4 regions of the Vibrio fluvialis genome follow, and region 1 is predicted to be linked to each of the others. Evidence: predicted binding sites of a transcription regulator. Region 1 holds the regulator's gene; each other region holds the start of a gene.
The links. The regulator PurR, encoded in region 1, represses purine synthesis genes. The targets are predictions, from matches to a motif close to TNANGNAAACGTTTNCNTNA.
Positions count from the first base shown of each region.

Region 2: the regulator PurR is predicted to act here: its motif matches at 1,792-1,811, upstream of DYA43_RS00270 (uracil-xanthine permease family protein).
Region 3: the regulator PurR is predicted to act here: its motif matches at 2,106-2,125, upstream of ihfA (integration host factor subunit alpha).
Region 4: the regulator PurR is predicted to act here: its motif matches at 3,614-3,633, upstream of glpX (class II fructose-bisphosphatase).

Region 1 covers NZ_UHIP01000001.1:1,198,812-1,204,179, forward strand. Annotated here, with positions in the region: gene glgA (glycogen synthase GlgA) at 1-243, shown strand, start outside; gene DYA43_RS05735 (alpha/beta fold hydrolase) at 388-1,188, shown strand; gene DYA43_RS05740 (putative signal transducing protein) at 1,185-1,508, opposite strand; gene DYA43_RS05745 (TVP38/TMEM64 family protein) at 1,505-2,194, opposite strand; gene DYA43_RS05750 (TfoX/Sxy family DNA transformation protein) at 2,322-2,912, opposite strand; cyclic di-GMP riboswitch class I at 3,030-3,114, opposite strand; gene purR (HTH-type transcriptional repressor PurR) at 3,274-4,284, opposite strand; gene torD (molecular chaperone TorD) at 4,560-5,207, opposite strand.
Region 2 covers NZ_UHIP01000001.1:53,073-58,440, reverse strand. Annotated here, with positions in the region: gene recG (ATP-dependent DNA helicase RecG) at 1-1,663, shown strand, start outside; gene DYA43_RS00270 (uracil-xanthine permease family protein) at 1,931-3,322, shown strand; gene envZ (two-component system sensor histidine kinase EnvZ) at 3,399-4,706, opposite strand; gene ompR (osmolarity response regulator transcription factor OmpR) at 4,779-5,368, opposite strand, start outside.
Region 3 covers NZ_UHIP01000001.1:1,700,960-1,706,327, reverse strand. Annotated here, with positions in the region: gene pheT (phenylalanine--tRNA ligase subunit beta) at 1-1,866, shown strand, start outside; gene ihfA (integration host factor subunit alpha) at 2,312-2,605, shown strand; gene DYA43_RS08040 (nucleotidyltransferase family protein) at 2,655-3,431, opposite strand; gene DYA43_RS08035 (thiopurine S-methyltransferase) at 3,754-4,401, shown strand; partial or broken gene DYA43_RS23240 (PAS domain-containing protein) at 4,580-5,347, shown strand; gene DYA43_RS23235 (methyl-accepting chemotaxis protein) at 5,324-5,368, shown strand, end outside.
Region 4 covers NZ_UHIP01000001.1:89,604-94,971, forward strand. Annotated here, with positions in the region: gene DYA43_RS00405 (CpxP family protein) at 1-218, shown strand, start outside; gene fieF (CDF family cation-efflux transporter FieF) at 350-1,258, shown strand; gene pfkA (6-phosphofructokinase) at 1,518-2,480, shown strand; gene glpX (class II fructose-bisphosphatase) at 2,547-3,554, opposite strand; gene zapB (cell division protein ZapB) at 3,867-4,109, shown strand; gene metF (methylenetetrahydrofolate reductase) at 4,186-5,073, opposite strand; gene DYA43_RS00435 (bifunctional aspartate kinase/homoserine dehydrogenase II) at 5,352-5,368, opposite strand, start outside.

The DNA of each region.
Region 1 (5,368 bases):
GTCGGTGGGTTAAAAGATACGGTGCTGGATTACGATAAGTACCCGAACGAAGCCACTGGTTTTGGCTTCCAGGAACCGTCTCCAGAAGCGCTGCTTATCACCATGCAACGTGCGTTGCTGTTTTATCTGCAACACCCGGATGAAATGCTAAAAGTGCAGCAGAGAGCGATGCAGAGAGATTTCAGTTGGCGAGAATCGGCGCTGGATTACATCAAAATGTACCGACTGGCGATATTTGATTGATTCGATACAACGGGGCGCATAAGCGCTCCGTTTTTTTAGCGACGTAAACGATCCACCAAACAGATTTTTACAACTAGAGTGCTATTCGCGTCTGGCTTTGTGGTAGTCTTTGCCACGTTATCAACTCCTAGCTCAGTGGTATTCATGTCTGACAGTCTGCTGTTTCACAAAACCTTCGTACATCCTACCAGTCAGGAGTGGGTGGTCTTTGTGCATGGTGCAGGTGGCAGTTCGTCGATTTGGTTCAAACAAATCAAAGCCTATAAACAGCATTTCAACTTATTACTTATTGACCTGCGCGGGCACGGTAAATCCGGTGAGCTGATTAAAGGCTTGATGTCCAAACGTTATACGTTTCAGTCGGTTACTCAGGATGTGTTGCGGGTTCTCGATCACCTGAAAATTCACTCGGCTCATTTTGTGGGTATGTCGCTGGGTACCATTATTGTGCGGAATGTGGCTGAGATATCTGCCGGGCGCGTACGCTCGATGGTGCTTGGTGGAGCGATTACTCGGCTTAACATCCGCTCACAGGTATTAGTGAAACTTGGCCATTTCAGTCAGCACTTTATCCCTTACATGTGGCTGTATCGCCTATTTGCCTATATTGTGATGCCACAACGCAGTCAGAAAGAGTCCCGCCATCTTTTTATCCATGAAGCGCGTAAATTGTGCCAGAAAGAATTCAAACGCTGGTATACCCTGACAGCGGAAGTGAATCCGTTGATGCGTTACTTCAAGGAGCGTGAGCTGGCAATCCCGACGCTGTATCTGATGGGCGAGCGGGACTACATGTTTATCCAACCGGTCAAAGAAATGGTCGCTGCTCACCAGCAGAGTGAACTGCATGAAATTCCTGATTGTGGCCACGTCTGCAACGTAGAGCAGCCCGATGTCTTTAATCAGGTGTCTATTGAGTTTATTCAGCAGCAGATTCGCTCTTAATCTGCCAAGTCATCGGCTTTTCCGCAATTCCAGCATACGGCAAACTGACGTTCATTAAGCTCACCACAATGTGCACACTGCCATGGTGTTGAACGGGAACTGCTGGACGGGCTTTGATAATCTTCAATGATAGCTTGCGCCCGCTCATGCTGAGTCACGTCATACAACCAGATGTAAGGCGCAGTTTCATCATTCATCGGCAACTCACCGCGCAGACCAAACAAACCTTCTCCACGCACCTCACAGGCAATATTGGCTTGTTTTAGCAGTTCGCACAGCAAGTGTGCTTCCGTCGGATTGGCGGCTATGAATATTTTCATCGTTGTACCGTGTTGGCAGAGCGTCTGACCAGCCGGTTCATCACCCATTTCATGAGCAGTGGAAACACCCCAAGTAAGGCGAATGACAGCAACACCGATGGCGAGACAATGCCGGATAATGAATCAATTTGTGCCAGTTGTGTGCCGGCGTTTAGATACACCGCAGTGCCAGGCAGCATACCCAACTGGCTGACCCAATAGTAGCGGGCAACGTTAATGGGACTTAGGCCCATCAAGAGGTTTATCAGAAAGAACGGGAATACAGGGATCAGCCGTAATGACAGCAAATAAAACGCGCCATCACGCTCAACGCCTTGGTTGATTGCGTTCAATTTGTCACCAAATCGTTGTTGAACCCAGTCTCGAAGCAGATAACGGCTGCTCAGAAAGGCTAGTGTTGCACCGATGGTACTGGCGAAAGAGACAAGCAAAAGACTGAGCCAAAAGCCGAACAATGCTGCTCCAAGCAATGTGACAACGGCTGCGCCGGGTATCGAGAACGCCGTAATCAAGACGTAGCTGACAAAGTAAATCAGGGCAGCAGCAAGCAAATGTTCGGCGATATAGTCCGACAACAGCGCTTGCTGAGCTTTGGCATTGTCCAGAGTGAGGTATTGACTGAACGTGAGCCCTAATCCAATGATCACGGCCAGCAAAATTAAGCCTAGAACTAACTTCTTACTCATCGATGTTTCTCGTTATACGGTTATCTAAGGTATACGTAACCAGACAGGGAAAAGCGATATTTTCTTTCACCCAAAGAAAAAAGCATCCGTGAACGGATGCTTTTAATGAAGTTGCTCTCAAAAAGGTTTACGACAAACGCTGTAACAACTCGTCGCGACGCGTTTGAGGGATAACTGACCAGTGCTTGCCCTCAATGGCGCCTTCAAGTGCCCACAGAAGCTCCAAGCCGACATCTGAAGAATGTGATTGTCTAACGGCTTTGTAAGCTTCTACGGCACCTTTCTCCTGCAGATCTTCCACCGTTTCGATGCCGGCTTTTTTCAGCATTCGTTCGGTTGCAAGGCGCAGGTTAGGGAGATCTTTAAGACGATCCGGCTTCGCTTGGGCTTGAGTCTCACGCTCATCTTTGGCCACTGCTAATGCCGCTTTCGCGTCTTCCAGAATTTTTGCGGTGTCTAACCAACAGTCTTCCGGCAAAGCGAAATACTTGGTTACAACGGGAAATCCGCGCTTTTTATAAACATAAGGCTCGTAGCCTTGTTGTTTGAACTTGGCTGTTGAAGCATCGTCGGCGCGAATGTGAAGTCTGTCGTTAACCACCAATGCGAACATTGTGTCATCAACAAAAATCCCAAAGCCACCAAACATTGAACGAGATTTAACGCGTCCAAATTGCTCAAAGAGCCGCATTGAATCTTTTAGTATTGGTTTATCCATGCTGTAAGTCTCGGTGTATTAATTAATACGCCACCAAAGTCAGGTCCGAGAAAATAGCAAAAGAATGCAGAGAGTATGTCAGTTAGGAGTCAACTTCTTAGTGTATGCATTTTTGCCATCGGTAACCCCGCTACCTACCCGAATTGGGTTTAGGCCGGAGGCTTTGCGTCCCACCTTTTCAGATGGTTTGCCCTGTGCGTGACATTTCCTTCAAAAAAAGGATAATCAAAAATTTGGATAAACATCACATTTACCTTGTGCAAATGTGATGTTATTCAAATATATATGTCCAACCATTGCAACTTGATTCATTGATTTTGAATCTAAATAGACAATTCAGACATGTTGATTTTCTGCAAAGTTATTGTTTTGTCAAGTCTTTTACTGTGTCGCGCTCTACAATCTCCGGATGCATCTCGAAGATACGGCGATCGTGCTCTTTATCTTTGATTCGTTCGAGTAATATTTCGAATGCGTTTTTACCCACACGACGTTTAGGTTGGTGGATAGTGGTTAGCGGTGGAGAGAAATACTCTGCCAGCTCAATGTTGTCATAACCGATAACCGACATATCTTCCGGAACACGAATCCCACGTTGTTGCAGGCGGCTCATTAAGCCAAGCGCCATTGTATCGTTAAAACAGAATACAGCGGTTGGACGTTTGTCCATGGCGATGATTTTATCTGCGGCCAGTACGGCGGTGTCACACTCGAAGTTACCTTCCAGAATCCAGTCTTCGCGGACAGGCAGGTTTGCTTCTGCCATCGCACGGCGGAAACCAGCAATACGTTCCTGACAGGCGGCTTTAACGAAATGGCCACTCAGGCAAGCGATATCAGTATGACCGCGGTCAGTCAGGTATTTAGTAGCCAGATAACCCCCTTCTTCGGAGTTATCGATGATCTTATCAGCCTGAGAGGTCTCTGGACCCCAATCCATGATCACCTTAGGAATGTCAGAATGGCTTTCCAACATTTCCAGCAGTTCTTCGGTCAGGTCAGAACACATAACCAAAATACCGTCTACGCGCTTTTCCGCCAGCATGCGGATGTAGTCGCGTTGCTTTTCGTAAATACCACCGGTGTTACACAGGATCAGCGTGTAACCCTGACGGTAACAGTAGCTTTCCACACCATCGATCACTTCGGAGAAGAAGAGGTTGGTGGACTGAGTGACCAACATACCAATTGTTCGTGTGGTGTTGCACTTTAGGCTTCGAGCTACAGCGCTCGGTGCATAGTTCAGCTCTTTAACAGCATCCATCACTTTTTCTTGTGTGGCTTCTGCAACAAATCGAGTTTTATTAATTACGTGAGATACGGTTGTTGTTGAAACGCCAGCCAGGCGTGCAACGTCTTTAATCGTAGCCATAGGTTTGTCCTGTCGATGACTGCTGAGCGCAACAAAATGCGTCGTGCTATCAGATTCAGCAGCGGTTAGGCTTGTACTGCAAGTGAAGCCTAAAAGTAGTAAAAACACAAAAACCGCTCGAAAACAGCGGTTTGCATCTTAAATTCATATTTTATCGTTTGCGGGCAATATAGTAGTCCGCAACGCGTGAACTCGCAACGAAATTCATCGGATGAGATCAAATGATCGTCACAAAGTTCGCGCGATATTCTTCAATTTGTGAGCATGATAGCGAACTATTCGTCAGTCAAATAAGCCTGATCAAGTTGCAGGAAGGCGACCAGAAGCTCGCTGACTGCGGCGTAAAAACCAAATTGATCAAGCGACTGGCAACGGGTCGCGAAAGTTGGTACCCAACTCAAGAGATGAGATTGGATAAATTCGGCCTGTTCAGAAAAGGCTTGTTCCATATGTGACTGTTTTTCCAGTTCGTTGGACCGAATAATCATATGTCCCAAGAAATCCAACTCGACAGCCAAATGATCAGCTGGTTCGTTCAGTGAGTCGTGAATCGCAACGCCGTGCTGTTTCATCAAGTCAGCCATTTCTTGTGCCGGAGTATCGTTCAACAGGCCTGTTTTACCAAGGTAAACGGAGGCGTAGGGCAGGGCTGAATCCTTGTCTGACTTTAAAAACAGGTCGCAAAAGTCGGCCGCCAATTCAAGGCGGGCATCGTCACGGTCGAGCAAGCGGTTCAGTGCTTCCACCAGATGCGTCACCGCCGCTTTCAGTCCGGCGTTTTCACTCAAGCCAGTCAGAAAGGCACGAATTTCGGGTGAATGATATTGCTCGATCTCTTTATCACTGAGCTCTTTACTGAACAAACTCGACAACCACCAATAAATTTCGGCGCGCTTTTCGTTAAATGCTTTTACTTCTTGCATGGTTAGACTCCGGATACTTTCTCCCTATAAGTCTAAACAATAAACATGAATAGCAATAACGCAAACCATGAAAAAATATGAACAAATACGTCAGCAAATTAATAGCTTGCTCAGAGATTGCTTTGAATCAATAAACCCTGAGGTTTTTGGATTGGAGACTA
Region 2 (5,368 bases), 1.1 Mb from region 1:
AAGCCCCGATGTCGAACCCAACCTGACTCCGGTCTATCCGACCACCGATGGCCTGCGCCAGATCACGCTGCGTAACCTGACCGATCAAGCACTGGCCTTGCTCGACAAAGCCGCCGTGCAGGAGCTATTGCCCTCAGGCCTGTATGACCACCAAATCACTCTCGCCCAAGCGCTGCACACCATTCATCGCCCGTCAGCGGACATCGATCTGAGCCTGTTTGACGAAGGCCGTCATCCGGCGCAGATTCGCCTGATCATGGAGGAGCTGCTGGCGCAGAATCTGTCGATGCTCGCCGTACGCAGCAAAGGTCAGCAGGACATCGCGCTGCCGCTGCCAGAAACTCAGCAGCTAAAACAGCAGTTGCTGGCACAGTTACCTTTTTCTCCGACCAATGCGCAAGCACGTGTGGCGCGTGAAATCGAAGCCGATCTCGCCAAACCGCATCCGATGATGCGCTTGGTACAGGGCGATGTGGGTTCAGGCAAAACGCTGGTGGCCGCACTGGCTGCGGTGCGGGCGATCGAACACGGTTATCAGGTCGCACTGATGGCGCCGACCGAACTCCTGGCTGAGCAACATGCGATCAACTTTGCCAACTGGTTTGAAAGCATGGGTATTCAGGTCGGCTGGCTGGCAGGCAAACTGAAAGGTAAAGCCAAAGAAGCCGAACTGGCGCGCATTGCCAGCGGCGAAGTCAAAATGGTGGTCGGCACTCACGCCCTGTTTCAAGAGCACGTGGTGTTTGACCATTTGGCGCTGGTGATCATTGATGAGCAGCACCGCTTTGGTGTCCACCAGCGTCTGGAACTGCGTGAAAAAGGCGCCAAACAGGGTGCCTACCCGCATCAGTTGATCATGACCGCAACGCCGATTCCGCGCACGCTGGCGATGACCGCCTACGCTGATTTAGAGACCTCCGTGATTGATGAATTGCCGCCAGGGCGTACTCCGATTCAAACCGTGGCAATTCCGGATACCAAGCGTGACGACATCATTGAGCGCGTACGCCATGCATGTCTGACCGAAGGCAAACAAGCCTATTGGGTCTGTACACTGATTGATGAGTCGGAAGTGCTCGAAGCACAAGCGGCGGCCGAGACCGCCGAAGAGCTGCAGCGCAAACTGCCGGAGGTCAAAATTGGTCTGGTGCACGGACGTATGAAGCCGGCGGAAAAGCAGGCCGTGATGCAGGCGTTTAAAGACAATCAGCTGCATTTATTGGTCGCCACTACCGTGATTGAAGTCGGGGTGGATGTCCCCAACTCCAGCCTGATGATCATCGAAAACCCGGAGCGTCTTGGTCTGGCCCAGTTGCACCAGCTACGCGGCCGGGTTGGCCGTGGCTCCGTGGCGAGTCACTGCGTGCTGCTCTATCATGCACCGCTGTCAAAAACAGCGCAGAAGCGTCTCGGCGTGCTGCGCGAGAGCAACGACGGCTTTGTGATTGCGCAGCGCGATCTGGAAATCCGCGGCCCGGGTGAACTGCTCGGTACCAAACAGACTGGCCTAGCCGATTTCAAAATCGCCGATCTGGTGCGCGATCAACGCCTGATCCCTGAAGTACAACGCATCGCGCGCCACATTCACGACCATTACCCGGACAGTGCGCTGGCCATTATCGACCGCTGGCTGGGTGAACGCGACGTTTACGCCAAAGCCTAACTCTCACTGTCGACAATAGAACAGGCGCGAACTCGCGCCGATTGACCGCGATCAATCACTTATCTCCACGCCATAGCAAACGTTTGCCTTTCTGAGTAAAACCTCTATAATCGCCGCCAAAATCGAGTAAACGCAAACGTTTACCTTGGGGTGCATCCCCACATCCTGAACCGGACCTGATTAACAGCAATCACAGATAACGTCCGCGTTCCGCTTCCACTGCCCACTCAGCGCAGGCGAAGTGACATAACACATTAGGAAACTGCCATGACAACCCAAAACACGCGTAAATCCGATCTGGTTTACCAGCTCAATGACCGTCCGCCGCTGCCACAAACGTTCTTTGCCGCTCTGCAGCACCTGCTGGCGATGTTTGTTGCCGTAATCACCCCGTCTTTGATCATTTGTCAGTCGCTGGGCGTACCAGCCGATCAGACCAACACCATCATCAGCATGTCGCTGTTTGCTTCTGGTTTGTCATCGTTTATCCAGATTCGTACCATCGGCCCGATTGGTTCCGGTCTGCTGTCGATTCAGGGGACCAGTTTTAACTTCCTTGGTCCGATTATCGGTGCAGGACTGGCGCTCAAAGCGGGTGGCGCTGACATCTCAACCATGATGGCGGCTATTTTCGGTACTATTCTGCTGGCCTCTTTTGCTGAAATTCTGCTGTCGCGCGTGCTGGAGTTTGCCCAGCGCATCATCACCCCTCTGGTCTCCGGGATTGTCGTGACGCTGATTGGCCTGACGCTGGTACAAGTGGGTCTGGTATCCATGGGCGGCGGCTACGCGGCGCTGGGTGATGGTACCTTCGGAAGCCTGGATAAACTGGCGCTGGCAGGTACAGTGCTGGCAATCATCGTGATTCTTAACCGCTCACACAATCCCTATGTGCGCGTCGCTTCTATCGTCATTGCGATGCTGGTGGGTTATGTGATGGCGTACTTGATGGGTATGATCGACACCAGCCAGCTGGGCGATACCGCCGTGATTGCACTGCCCATTCCGATGCAATACGGCCTGAGTTTTGACTGGTCGCTGTTTATTCCTCTGGTACTGATTTTCCTCATCACTGCGCTGGAAGCAATCGGCGACATCACGGCAACCTCAGAAGTGTCTGGCGAGCCGGTCAAAGGCCCGGTATACATGAAACGTATCAAAGGCGGCGTACTGGCAGATGGCATCAACTCGGCGCTGGCAGCGGTGTTCAACAGCTTTCCGAACTCTACCTTCAGCCAGAACAACGGTGTGATCATGCTGACTGGTGTTGCAAGCCGCTACGTGGGCTACTTCATTTCCGGCATGCTGGTTCTGCTTGGCCTGTTCCCGGGTGTGGCGAGCTTTGTCCAGCTGATTCCTGAACCTGTTTTGGGCGGCGCGACCATCGTGATGTTCGGTACCATCGCTGCGGCGGGTGTACGCATCATTTCCCGCGTCGACCTCGATCGCCGCGCGATTCTGATCATGGCGCTGTCGTTCTCGATGGGCCTGGGTATCGCCCAGAAACCGGAAATCCTGCAATTTATGCCGGACTTCATTAAGAGCATCTTCTCATCTGGTGTCGCAGCCGGCGGAATTACCGCTATTCTGCTTAACCTGCTGCTGCCAGAAACACATGCTCCTCGCGAAGAAGCGCGCGAAGAGGCACTGGATTCGTAATCGCGCATCCTGACTGCAAATCATAAAAAAGCTCGCCATTTGGCGAGCTTTTCCGTTGTCTCAGTGCTGGAAAAAACTAGCGGGTCGGAAAGCTGATTTGCGCTTTCAGGCCGCCATCACTGCGGTTATTCACCGCCACCGAGCCGTGATGCTGGCTGATGATACGTTTGACAATCGCCAGCCCCAGCCCGGTACCTTCACTGCCGCGCGCGGTGTCACCACGGGTGAAGGGTTCAAACAGCTTGTTGACCTGCGACGGCTCGATGCCCGGGCCGTTATCTTCCACACTGACCCACGCCATTTTCTTATCCGCGGTTAAGCCGGTGCTGACTTTGACCCAGCCGTTACCGTAGCGCAGTGCATTGACGACCAGATTGCTCACCGCCCGCTTAATCGCGATCGGGTTGCCAAATGCCGGCACCAGTTCCGGATGCAAATTCACTTCTACCTGCACCTCGTAGCCACCTTCAGACGTCGCCACATCGTTGGCAATCTCATTCAAATCAACCTGTTCAAAACTCTGTTTGTTGACGGGTTTGAGATAGTCCATGAACTGACTGATGATCTCGTTGCACTCTTCGGTGTCACTGATGATGCCTTCGGCGAGATAACTCTCTTCCGGTGACATCATTTCCGTCGCCAGACGAATGCGGGTCAGCGGCGTACGTAAGTCGTGACTGATGCCCGCCATCAGCAGCGCGCGATCGTCTTCCAGAGCCTGAATGCCTTTCGACATCTGATTGAAGGCGCGCGTCACAGAGCGAATTTCGCTGGCGCCTTTTTCACGGATCGGCGGCGGAATTTCACCACGGCCCACCGCTTTGGCGGCTTTTTCCAGCGCAATCAGCGGCCGGTTCTGCAAGCGGATGAACAGCCAGCCGCCAACCAGAATCAGCACCGCCATGACGATGCTATTGCGAAACAGCGGCGCAAAATCCTCTTCCTGCAGCTCAGACAGCGGGATCAGCAGTACCTGCCCCGGCAGCAAATCGATTTTCATCCACAGCACATAGCTGTCTTTGCCCAGCCCCATGCGCACTTCGGTGTGCGAACCGAGTTCCTGCGACATCTCTTCGCTCATCAGATCGATGGTCATCGAATGGTTGAAACCATCGGCCTGCGGGCTGTTCTCATTGAAGATGCTCACCCCAAGCTGCTCCAGCACTTTGCGCCTCATCGGCACATCCATCGACAAACCTTGTTCTGCCGGATTGGGCGAATCATCCAGCATCAGGCTGATTTCATGGCTGAGGATTTTGTTGAACTGCTGCAAGCTCGGCATCAGCGCATAATTAAACAGGGCGTAATAAGAGTAGGCTTGGCTGGCAATCAGCAGAGTGAAGAACAGCAGAATGGTTTGAGTAAATGAACTGCGGATACGCATGAGACACCTTTAGGGAAAGAGAATGTTGAGTACCAGCGTCAGGGTGACACTGGTACTGCAAGGGGCGTCAGATTAGCTGGCGGATTTACCATCCGGAACGAACACGTAACCCAGACCCCATACGGTCTGAATATAACGCGGTTTGCTTGGATCAACCTCCAGCATGCGGCGCAGGCGAGAGATCTGCACGTCAATCGAACGCTCCATCGCCGAATATTCACGGCCACGAGCCATGTTCATCAGTTTGTCACGCGACAATGGCTCACGCGCGTTGGTTACCAGCGCTTTCAGCACGGCAAATTCACCCGACGTCAGTGGCATCGCTTCGTCACCACGGAACATTTCCCGCGTGCCGAGATTAAGGCGGAATTCACCAAATTCGACCACGGTATCGTCTGAGCTTGGCGCGCCCGGCGCTTCAATCACCTGGCGACGCAGCACCGCTTTAATACGGGCCAGCAGCTCACGTGGGTTAAATGGTTTTGGCAGATAGTCGTCTGCTCCCACTTCCAGGCCGACGATGCGATCAATTTCATCGCCTTTAGCAGTCAGCATCAGAATCGGAATTGAATTGTTGGCGTTACGCAGACGGCGACAAATCGACAGGCCATCTTCGCCGGGCAGCATCAGATCGAGCACCATCAGGTGAAAGGTTTCACGGG
Region 3 (5,368 bases), 500 kb from region 1:
ATGGCTCGTGAAGTGGGCGTACTTAACCGTGCCGATGTGGCTGAGCCTTCGGTTGCACCAGTTGCACCGGCAATCGATGCCACCCTTTCTATTGAAGTCAAAGCGCCAGCGGCGTGTCCTCGCTACTTGGGTCGTATTGTTAAGAACGTGAACGTTCAGGCACAAACTCCACTTTGGATGCAAGAGAAGCTGCGTCGCTGTGGTATTCGTTCTATCGACCCGGTTGTCGACATCACGAACTATGTGATGCTGGAACAAGGCCAACCAATGCACGCGTTTGATCTGGCGAAGATCGACGGTGGTATTGTGGTGCGCCTGGCAGAGCAGGGCGAGAAATTGACCCTGTTGGATGGCAGCGAAGCAGAACTGAACGCCGACACACTGATCATTGCAGACCACAACAAAGCGCTGGCGATTGCGGGTATCTTTGGTGGCGAGCACTCGGGCGTGAGCACTGAAACCAAAGATGTGCTGCTAGAATGTGCATTCTTCGCTCCGGATCATATCCGTGGCCGCGCACGCAGCTACGGTCTGCACACCGATTCTTCAATGCGTTTTGAACGTGGTGTGGACTACGCACTGCAATTTGCTGCGATGGAACGTGCAACTCAGCTTCTGATCGACATCTGTGGTGGTGAAGTTGCGCCAGTGGTTGCGGCTGAATCTGATGCCGATCTGCCAAAACCGAACACCGTGGCTTTGCGTCGCACTAAACTGGACAACCTGCTGGGTCACCACATCGCGGATGCGGACGTGGTTGAAATCCTGCAACGTCTGGGTATGACCGTTGAAACCACTGCGGAAGGCTGGACAGCGACAGCGCCAACCTGGCGTTTTGACATCGCAATCGAGCAGGATCTGGTGGAAGAAGTGGGCCGTATCTACGGTTACGACAACATTCCAAACCAGGCGCCAGCGGCTGCGCTGAACATGAACCTGCACAAAGAAGCGAACCTGCCTCTGAAACGCGTTCGTGATCTGCTGGTTGACCGTGGTTACCACGAAGCGATTACATACAGCTTCGTTGAACCAGAGCAGCAAAAACTGATCGTGCCAGATGTTGAGCCTTTGATTCTGCCAAACCCAATCTCTGCAGATATGTCTGCTATGCGTTTGAGCCTGATTCAAGGTCTGCTGAACACGGTGGTTCATAACCAAAAACGTCAGCAACCACGAGTTCGTCTGTTCGAACAAGGTCTGCGTTTCATTCCGGATCAAGCGGCTGAAAACGGCATGCGTCAAGAGCCAATCCTGGCGGGTGTGATTTCTGGTACTCGCGGTGAAGAGCACTGGAACCTGGAAACAGCAACGGTGGATTTCTTCGACCTGAAAGGTGATGTCGAAGCGATTCTGGAACTGACGGCCAACGGCAAAGCGTACAGCTTCGCGGCGGCGAAACATCCAGCGCTACACCCTGGCCAGTCAGCAGCGATTGTTCTGGACGGCAAAGAGATTGGTGTGATCGGTACGGTTCACCCTGAGCTTGAACGTAAATTTGGTCTGAACGGTCGTACTATCGTGTTTGAAATCGAATGGTCGGCAATCAATACCAAAGTGATTCCTGAAGCGGTCGCGCTGTCTAAGTTCCCTTCAAACCGTCGTGATATCGCGGTTGTAGTGGACGACGCAGTGGCGTCTGGTGACATCGTTAACGCGTGTCTGGAGCAGGGCGGCGAGTTCCTGAAAGACGCTAAACTGTTCGACGTTTACGTTGGTAAAGGCGTTGAAGATGGTAAGAAGAGCCTGGCAATTGCCCTGACTCTGCAATCCGCAGAACGCACGCTGGAAGATGCCGATATCGCCGGTGCGGTTGAAGCGATTGTTGCTCACGTATCAGCGAAATTTGGCGCAACACTGCGCGACTGATTGTTGTCATTGAGTGTGAAAAAGCAGGCTTGAGAGCCTGCTTTTTTTACGCCTGCAATTTTGCTATGAAGTGACAAGTTTGGCATGTATCCTGAGCAACCGCCTGATTTACAGATAAATTTAAAAAATTTTTTTGGCGTAACGAAAAATTTTTCCTACGCTGTAATTAGAGAGAACCTCTGAGTATTTTAAAGAAAGTGGTATAAGTAACTAAAATGTCAGTAGTTTTTCTTTTAATATGAAGACAAATTTTGCTTCTAAGCGCGGGATATGCGCCTCTTTTTACCGTTAGACTTTGTTTAGTCTCAATAAAAAAGTTGGCGAAAATCATAAGCTTGGCATACACTTTTCAGGTAAAGCCGATATGTCGTTGATTGGCTAAGCAAAAATTGCTTTGGTGCTGTCACTGCGCAGCAAGGTTTAACATAGCTTTGAGGGAAGTTTTATGGCGCTCACAAAGGCCGATTTGGCTGAGAACCTGTTTGAAAAACTAGGGTTTAGTAAACGGGATGCCAAGGAAACGGTTGAAGTGTTTTTTGAAGAAATTCGTAAAGCACTCGAAGGTGGCGAACAGGTAAAACTCTCCGGTTTTGGTAATTTTGATCTGCGAGACAAAAACGAGCGTCCGGGTCGAAATCCAAAAACGGGTGAAGATATTCCTATCACCGCTCGACGTGTCGTAACGTTCCGCCCAGGGCAAAAACTAAAAGCCCGAGTCGAGAACATTAAAAAGTCGTAAAAAGACCGAGCATTAGACCACGCTTTCGCGTGGTCTTTTCATATTTGGCTTATGCTGCCTGGATGTGTGTGGTGATGTAAGGCTGCCAAGCCTGCTGGTAAAGGTTTTGCGACTCGCGACGAATCTGCTTAATCTTCGCGACTTCCCAATCATTGAGTGCTCGCTGTTCGCGTCCTGCGTTGCGCTCAATCTTCTGAATCTGCTCATAAAGATCATGTTCCGGGCCGCTTTTCACATCGGCAATCGCTTTAAGGTGAAACTGCACTTCTGCGATGATGCCTGTTTTAGGCAGTTGGACCAGTACGTTCAGATCACGATAGCCTGAGTCTGCGGGAGATTTGAAGCGGTTTTTCACCTTAAGAACGGTCGCTTCGCGGCTCAGCGCCTCATACGCATCAACCAGACTCGGGACGTCGTTGGCAATGATGGTCGCGCGGGCCAGGTCGGTAATGCGCTCTGGCTGACCGTTAAGCTCCAGTTCAATTTTTTCTGCCGCGCGATGCTGTGATTTAACGCCGGCAAAGTAGGCTTGGGTGGACGTTAGCAGGGCCGTACTTTTACACAGTGTTTCCAGTTCGCACTGCGCTTGGTGGGCTTTACTGTAGAGTACATCAAAATCCTGATAAGGCTGGAGAACGCTATTTTGCGTGGTTTGAATGCCGTAAAGGCCGCTGAGGCTGTGTTTGAAAAGCTTTGAACTGACTTGATTTTGTGACTCGCCCCGATCTTCTCTTGGTGACGTGTCTAATGGCAGAGCAGCCGCAAAAGCAGGCGCTCGGCTCAGAACCAGAAGCATCAGTGCCGTTGTTCGTAGGAATAGGCTCATTCACTCTCCTTAGCTTGCGTTGTTAGGTCAAAAGTGGCAATCAGAAGGCCCATAACAGAGTGCAAACAAAGAAATCTCTTCAATAAAGAGGTTGGGTTGAAATCGTAAAACTCAATCGCATCCCAACATCAAATGTGCAGAGTGTGTATTCCATCACATTACAATGCTCGACTATTCAGACTGTTAGCAGGATAAACAGTTCCTTTTGCGAGTGTAACCAAGTGTGTATTTCACAAAACTCTGACCGAGTGATAAAAACTGGCTACCGATTTTAAGCAGAATTCGGTACCCTAGCGCGCTCACATGACTTCAGAGATGAACAATGAAAGATCCAGAATTTTGGCACGCCAAATGGGCCTCCAACCAGATTGGTTTCCACCTGACCGATGTGAATACATTATTGATTGACCACTGGCACGCAACTCAGCCAAAACGCGAAGACAGAGTATTTGTGCCGCTGTGTGGTAAAAGCGAAGATCTCGTTTGGTTAGCAGAGAAACACAATGATGTTCAGGGAGTTGAGCTCAGTCCGATTGCCGTGCGCGCCTTTTTTGCTGAACACTTCTATACTCCAACAGTAACGCAGATTAGTAGTTTGCATGAGCTGTATCAGTTTGATGAGCTGTCAATTTACACCGGGGATTATTTTACCGCGCCACTGCAGACCGTCGATATTGTGTACGATCGTGCGGCACTGATTGCATTGCCTGAAGAGATGCGGGCTGATTATGTGGAGCGCTTGAAGCAGTTGCTTAACCCAGGTGCCCGCATTCTTCTGGTGACACTTGATTACGATCAGCAAGAGTTAAGTGGTCCTCCATTTAGTGTTGGAGAAGCGGAGATCCAGCGTCTGTTTCACGGATTTTCGGTTCGCCGCTTGGTGCGCGACGAAGCGAATGCACAGCATCCCAAACGCGCTCAAAAAGGGCTCAGTCGCTTTGCAGAAGAAGTGTGGTTGATTGAGAGCTGATCCATTCTGTTGCCAATGGAGTAAATGGTCTAATCAGGGATTGCAAAGGTGCCGATTTGCTGTACGATACGGCACCTTTTCGCTAGGTTGAAAAATAAGCGGCACGCCAAGAATGCTGCGCATTATCTCAAACATTCCGATTTTATCGAGCCGGCCAGTAATACCATGAGGTCCTAGTATGTTTCTTTTTAGCCGCCGTAAACAAGAACAAGACAATAACGCTCAACTCGAGGCTATGCGCTCTGCCAGCATGGTACTCAATGCCATCAAACATAATGTGCCGTACATTGAATTTTCCAGTGATGGCCGAATTCTGACCGCAAATGAACAATTTCTCAGCGCGATGGGTTATACGCTCGAAGAAGTGCAGGGCCAGCATCATCGCATGTTTTGCGATAAACAGTTGACGTCATCCACCTCATATCAGAACTTTTGGCGCGATCTTGCACAGGGTAAACCACAACATGGGACGTTTCGTCGAGTGTGCAAAGATGGCCGTGACATTTGGATCGAAGCCACATACGTTCCGGTCGTCGATGAGCTGGGTAAAGTATCCAAAGTTGTGAAAGTGGCCAGTGATGTCACGGAAGAGAAGCTACAGCTCGATAGTCAAGCCGCCATTTTTGAAGCCCTGAAAACCTCACTGGCGTACATTGAGTTCACACCACAAGGGCAAATCATTAACGCCAATGACAATTTCTGTCGTTGCGTGGGCTATAAGCTGCGCGAGATTCAGGGGCAACATCACCGTATGTTTTGCAGCGAGGAGTTTTTACGGAGCCATGCTGATTTTTGGCCGTCATTGGCCCGCGGTGAATTCAAGTCGGGGTTATTTGAACGCCGCAATCGTAATGGCGACGTTATCTGGTTGGAAGCAACTTATAATCCAATCCGAGATCAGAATGGCAAAGTTGTTCGCGTCGTGAAATTTGCCAGCGAGATTACCGCGCGAATTCACCATTTGCAG
Region 4 (5,368 bases), 1.1 Mb from region 1:
AGATGGTAGATATGCAGGTGGAACGCCGCGTACAGATGATGGAAAAACGTCATCAGATGCTGAGCGTATTGACCCCTGAACAAAAAACACAGTTCCAGAATCTGCAACAGGAACGCATGGCGAAATGTTGGGAAAACGGCCCACGTGAAGGTCATCATGGCGGCAAAGGATCAAAAGGTCAGAACATGATGCCGCCAGCGCCACCAGCAGGTGAATAATTCCGACTCTCATTCAAGGCAGCTTAGGCTGCCTTTTTTGCGTTTTGTTACCGGATGTTCGATGAGATTTAACGCACATTAAACAGGCTTTTGCGTATAATTACGCCATTGATTTGCTTGGATATCATACTATGAAACAGGAATACGCCAGACTGGTTACTCTCGCAGCATGGACGGCAACCACGGTTGCGACGTTGCTGCTGATCATCAAAATTGCTGCCTGGTGGGTGACCGGCTCAGTCAGCTTGCTGGCGTCTCTTATCGACTCGCTGCTCGACATCGCCGCGTCGGTAGTCAACTTGATTGTGGTGCGCTATTCGCTCCAACCGGCAGACCGGGAGCACACCTTTGGCCATGGCAAGGCGGAGTCGTTGGCCGCTCTGGCGCAGGCGATGTTTATTTCGGGCTCGGCCTGTTTCTTGATTCTGAACGGTATTGACCGCTTCTTCCGCCCGCATGAACTACAATCGCCGGAACTCGGCATTTACGTCAGTGGATTTGCCATGGTGGTGACGTTTGCGTTGGTGATGTTCCAGCGTCAGGTGGTGAAGAAAACCGGCAGTCAGGCGATTGCGGCAGACTCACTGCATTATCAGTCAGATCTGTTCATGAACGCGGCGATCATGGTGGCGTTAGGTCTGAGCTGGTTTGGTATAACACAGGCGGACGCGGTGTTTGCGGTCGGGATTGGCATCTATATTCTTTACAGCGCGTATCGCATGGCACACAGCGCAGTACAAACGCTACTGGATCGCAAACTGCCGGACGACGAACTGATGCAGATCCGTACCTTGTCACTGTCGGTGGAAGGGGTTATGGGCGTGCATCAACTGCGCACCCGGATGTCGGGGCCTGTAAGATTCATCCAGTTACATTTGGAACTCGATGACAAGATCCCGTTAATTGAAGCACATCGCATCTCAGACATGGTGGAAGCCAAACTGCGCAAAAATTTCCCGGGTGCTGATGTTTTAATCCATCAGGATCCGTATTCTGTGGTCTTCGGACCGGAGAGAAAGCAAAAATTCCAAGGGTGGTAAGGAAAAAGCCTGCAACGTTGGCTATCTTTTCTCCAATCGACTAAAAAACATGATCCTGATGTGAATCAACAACGATGATGGTTAAAACTGTAATACTCTTACATAAGTAGAAAACTTACAGAATTTCGTGCAAATAACAGTAGTATTCCTAATTAGGAAATGTAACATAACGCACAGATAATGAATGCTTTTGCCGTCTGAATGTCGTTAGCAGGCGGCCCAAAAAATTATATTAAGTTCCCAAAAATCGAGGGTGAGCATGATTAAGAAGATCGGTATTTTGACAAGTGGCGGTGACGCCCCAGGCATGAATGCTGCAATTCGCGGCGTGGTTCGTACAGCCTTGGGCGCAGGTCTTGAAGTATTCGGTATTTACGATGGCTATCAGGGCCTGTATGAAGGCCGCATCAAGCAGCTGGATCGTTCAAGCGTGTCTGACGTAATTAACCGTGGTGGTACCTTCCTGGGTTCTGCGCGTTTCCCGCAGTTCCGTGAAGAATCTGTTCGTGAAAAAGCGATCGAAAACCTGAAAACACACGGTATTGATGCACTGGTTGTGATCGGTGGTGACGGTTCGTACATGGGTGCGAAGAAGCTGACTGAAATGGGTTACCCATGTATCGGTCTGCCAGGCACGATCGACAACGACATCGCAGGTACGGATTACACCATCGGCTACCTGACTGCACTGAACACGGTTATCGAGTCTATCGACCGTCTGCGTGACACGTCTTCTTCTCACCAGCGTATTTCTATCGTAGAAATCATGGGCCGTCACTGTGGTGACCTGACTCTGATGTCTGCGATTGCGGGTGGTTGTGAATACATCATCACGCCAGAAACTGGCCTGGATATGGATCAACTGATCTCTAACATTCAGGACGGCATCAAGAAAGGCAAGAAACACGCGATTATCGCGCTGACAGAGCTGATGATGGATGCGAACCAGTTGGCAAAAGAGATCGAAAAGGCAACGGGTCGTGAGACTCGCGCAACGATTCTTGGCCACATTCAGCGTGGTGGTAAACCAACGGCGTTTGACCGCGTTCTGGCTTCTCGTATGGGTAACTACGCGGTTCACCTGTTGCTGGAAGGTCACGGCGGCCGTTGTGTTGGTATTCAGAAAGAACAACTGGTTCACCACGACATCATCGATGCGATTGAAAACATGAAGCGTCCAGTACGCAAAGATCTGTTCCAGGTGGCTGAAGAGCTGTTCTAAGCACAGCTAACCTGAACTCAGTTCGTAAAAAAGACCGCCTTGGCGGTCTTTTTTTGTTTTTGGTTGTTAGAGAATAATTTCGCGCACTTCCGGATCTTTACGCTCCAGGTAGTGAATCGATTTGATGCGGCGAATAGTACGGCAGCGACCGCGGATCAGCAGGGTTTCGGTGGTGGCAATGTTGCCTTGGCGGGTAATGCCTTCCAGCAGATCGCCTTTGGTGATGCCAGTCGCGGCGAAGATGACATTATCGCTGCGCGCCATGTCTTCCAGTTTCAGAACGACTTCGGCTTTAACGCCCATCTGCTCACAACGCTCAAGCTCACGAGCCCCCCAGATGCGGTTATCTTCGGTCTCGCCTTTGACTTTATGGCGCGGCAGCAGACGACCATTCATGTCGCCGTCCAGCGCGCGAATCACGGCCGCAGAGACAACCCCTTCCGGCGCGCCGCCCACACAGTACATCACATCGACTTCGCTGTCTGGCATACAGGTCAGGATAGAAGCCGCCACGTCACCATCTGGCACCGCAAACACGCGTACGCCAAGTTTTTGCATCTGGGCAATCTCGTTATCATGTCGCGGTTTGGCCAGCGTAATCACAGTCAGGTTACTGAGCGGTTTACCCAGCGCCGCAGCGATGTTTTCCAGGTTTTCCTGCAAAGGTTTGTGCAGGTCGATGCAACCTTTCGCACCCGGACCCACTACCAGTTTTTCCATGTACATGTCCGGCGCTTTGAGGAAGCTGCCTTTTTCGCCCGCCGCCAGTACGGCCAGCGCGTTGGACTGGCCCATCGCCGTCATACGTGTGCCTTCAATCGGGTCCACCGCAATATCGACTTCATCGCCACCGATGCCCACTTGTTCACCGATGTACAGCATTGGCGCTTCGTCAATCTCGCCTTCGCCGATGACGATCTCACCCTTGATTTCGGTTTTATTTAATAAGGTGCGCATCACTTCAACTGCAGCGCCGTCTGCGGCATTTTTATCGCCGCGGCCAAGCCATTTATATCCTGCCAATGCAGCGCCTTCCGTGACGCGTGAAAATGCCATTGCCAAATCGCGTTTCATGCTTACTCCAAACCAAGGATCAGTAATAGGGACAATTTGCGGCGGATCTTAGCATATTCGAAAGGAAACGTTTGCTTTTTGACACCCATGAGACTTGCACTCGATCAAAACTCGCTACGATAGCCTCTGTTTTCAGGCATTGTTTCCCCCTTCACGCATGCAAAGTAAGCGTCAGGTCAATTTGCGCCGTTTTTTTAACCGAATAGCGCAAAATATCGAATATAGTGAGTGTTTCTCTGCGCTTGGCTGAGTAGAATGGGGAAATTAAGTGAAGTGAGTTCACCGCAACCGAATCAAAAAAGGGTAAGTACCATGTCTTTTGAAGTACTAGAACAACTAGAAGCAAAAATCCAAACCGCGGTTGATACAATCGCGTTGCTGCAAATGGAAGTTGAAGAGCTAAAAGAAGAAAAAGTGAAGCTGACTGAAGAAGCAAACGAGCTGAAAGCCAGCCGTGAAGCTCTGGAGCAGCGCGCTCAGCAAATTCAACAAGAACACACGGCATGGCAAGAGCGTATTCGCAATCTGCTGGGTAAAATGGACGACGTGGAATAATCCACCGATTGCCACGATATCGAATCTATAAAAAAACGCCGACGGTTGTCGGCGTTTTTTTGTTTCTCACATTCGCTTACAGGCTTGGACGAACGCCCAGCGTGTGGCATAGCGCGTAAGTCATTTCGGCACGGTTAAGTGTGTAGAAGTGGAAATCTTTCACGCCTTCACGCGACAGGATGCGCACCATGTCAATTGCTTGGCTGGCGCCCACGAGCTGACGGGTCACAGGATCGTCGTCAAGCCCATCAAATTGTTTCGCCATCCAGCTCGGCACCTTAACGTTGTTCTGCGCAGCAAAACGCGATGCCTGCTTAAAGTTCGAGACGGGCAGAATGCCCGGTACGATTTCAACATCGATGCCGGCGGTCACACAGCGGTCACGAAAACGCAGGTAGCTTTCCACATCAAAGAAAAACTGCGTAATGGCGCGGTTTGCACCTGCCTCGACTTTACGTTTCAGATTGAGCAGATCGGCTTGCGCGCTTTTCGCTTCCGGATGAACTTCCGGGAAGGCTGCCACTGAGATATCGAAGTCATGACGTGATTTCAGCAAAGTCACCAAGTCCGATGCGTACATGTCAGGTTTGCCGCCACCCGGAGGAATGTCACCGCGCAGTGCGACGATGTTCTGAATACCGTTGTTCCAGTAATCGTCAGCAATCTGAATCAGTTCTTCGCGGCTGGCATCAATACAGGTCAGGTGCGGCGCTGCAATCAGGCCAGTCTGATCTTTAATGGCTTTGATGATCGAGTGGGTACGGTCACGTTCGCCGGAGTTGGCGCCGTAAGTCACAGAGACGAATTTTGGTTTCAGCGTTTTCAGGCGGTGTACAGAGTTCCACAAGGTCTCTTCCATTTGTGGCGTGCTCGGCGGGAAAAATTCAAACGATACATTGATGTCTGAAAGATCAGCAATATTCTGGTTTAAAGCGTCAATATGACTGGCGTGCGTGTAACCCATTTTTCCTCTCCCTGTGGCAACGTGCCACAACGCGAACACTTCTTAAAAATTGACGTTTAGACGTCTATATGGCTACAGAATGTCTTGAATGCATTTTAATGTCAACCTTGCCAATATGAATATTTTTCATGTTGATCGTGAGGTTAATTCAACAACGTTCTCAGCACGTTAGTCGCATTTTCTGCCTGTAACCTTCAAGTTCGACGAATGTGCTGATATAGAAATTAATAGTAGAACAAACAACAAAAAGCTCGCCAATTTGGCGAGCTTTATCATGCTTACAACAGGCCTGCGA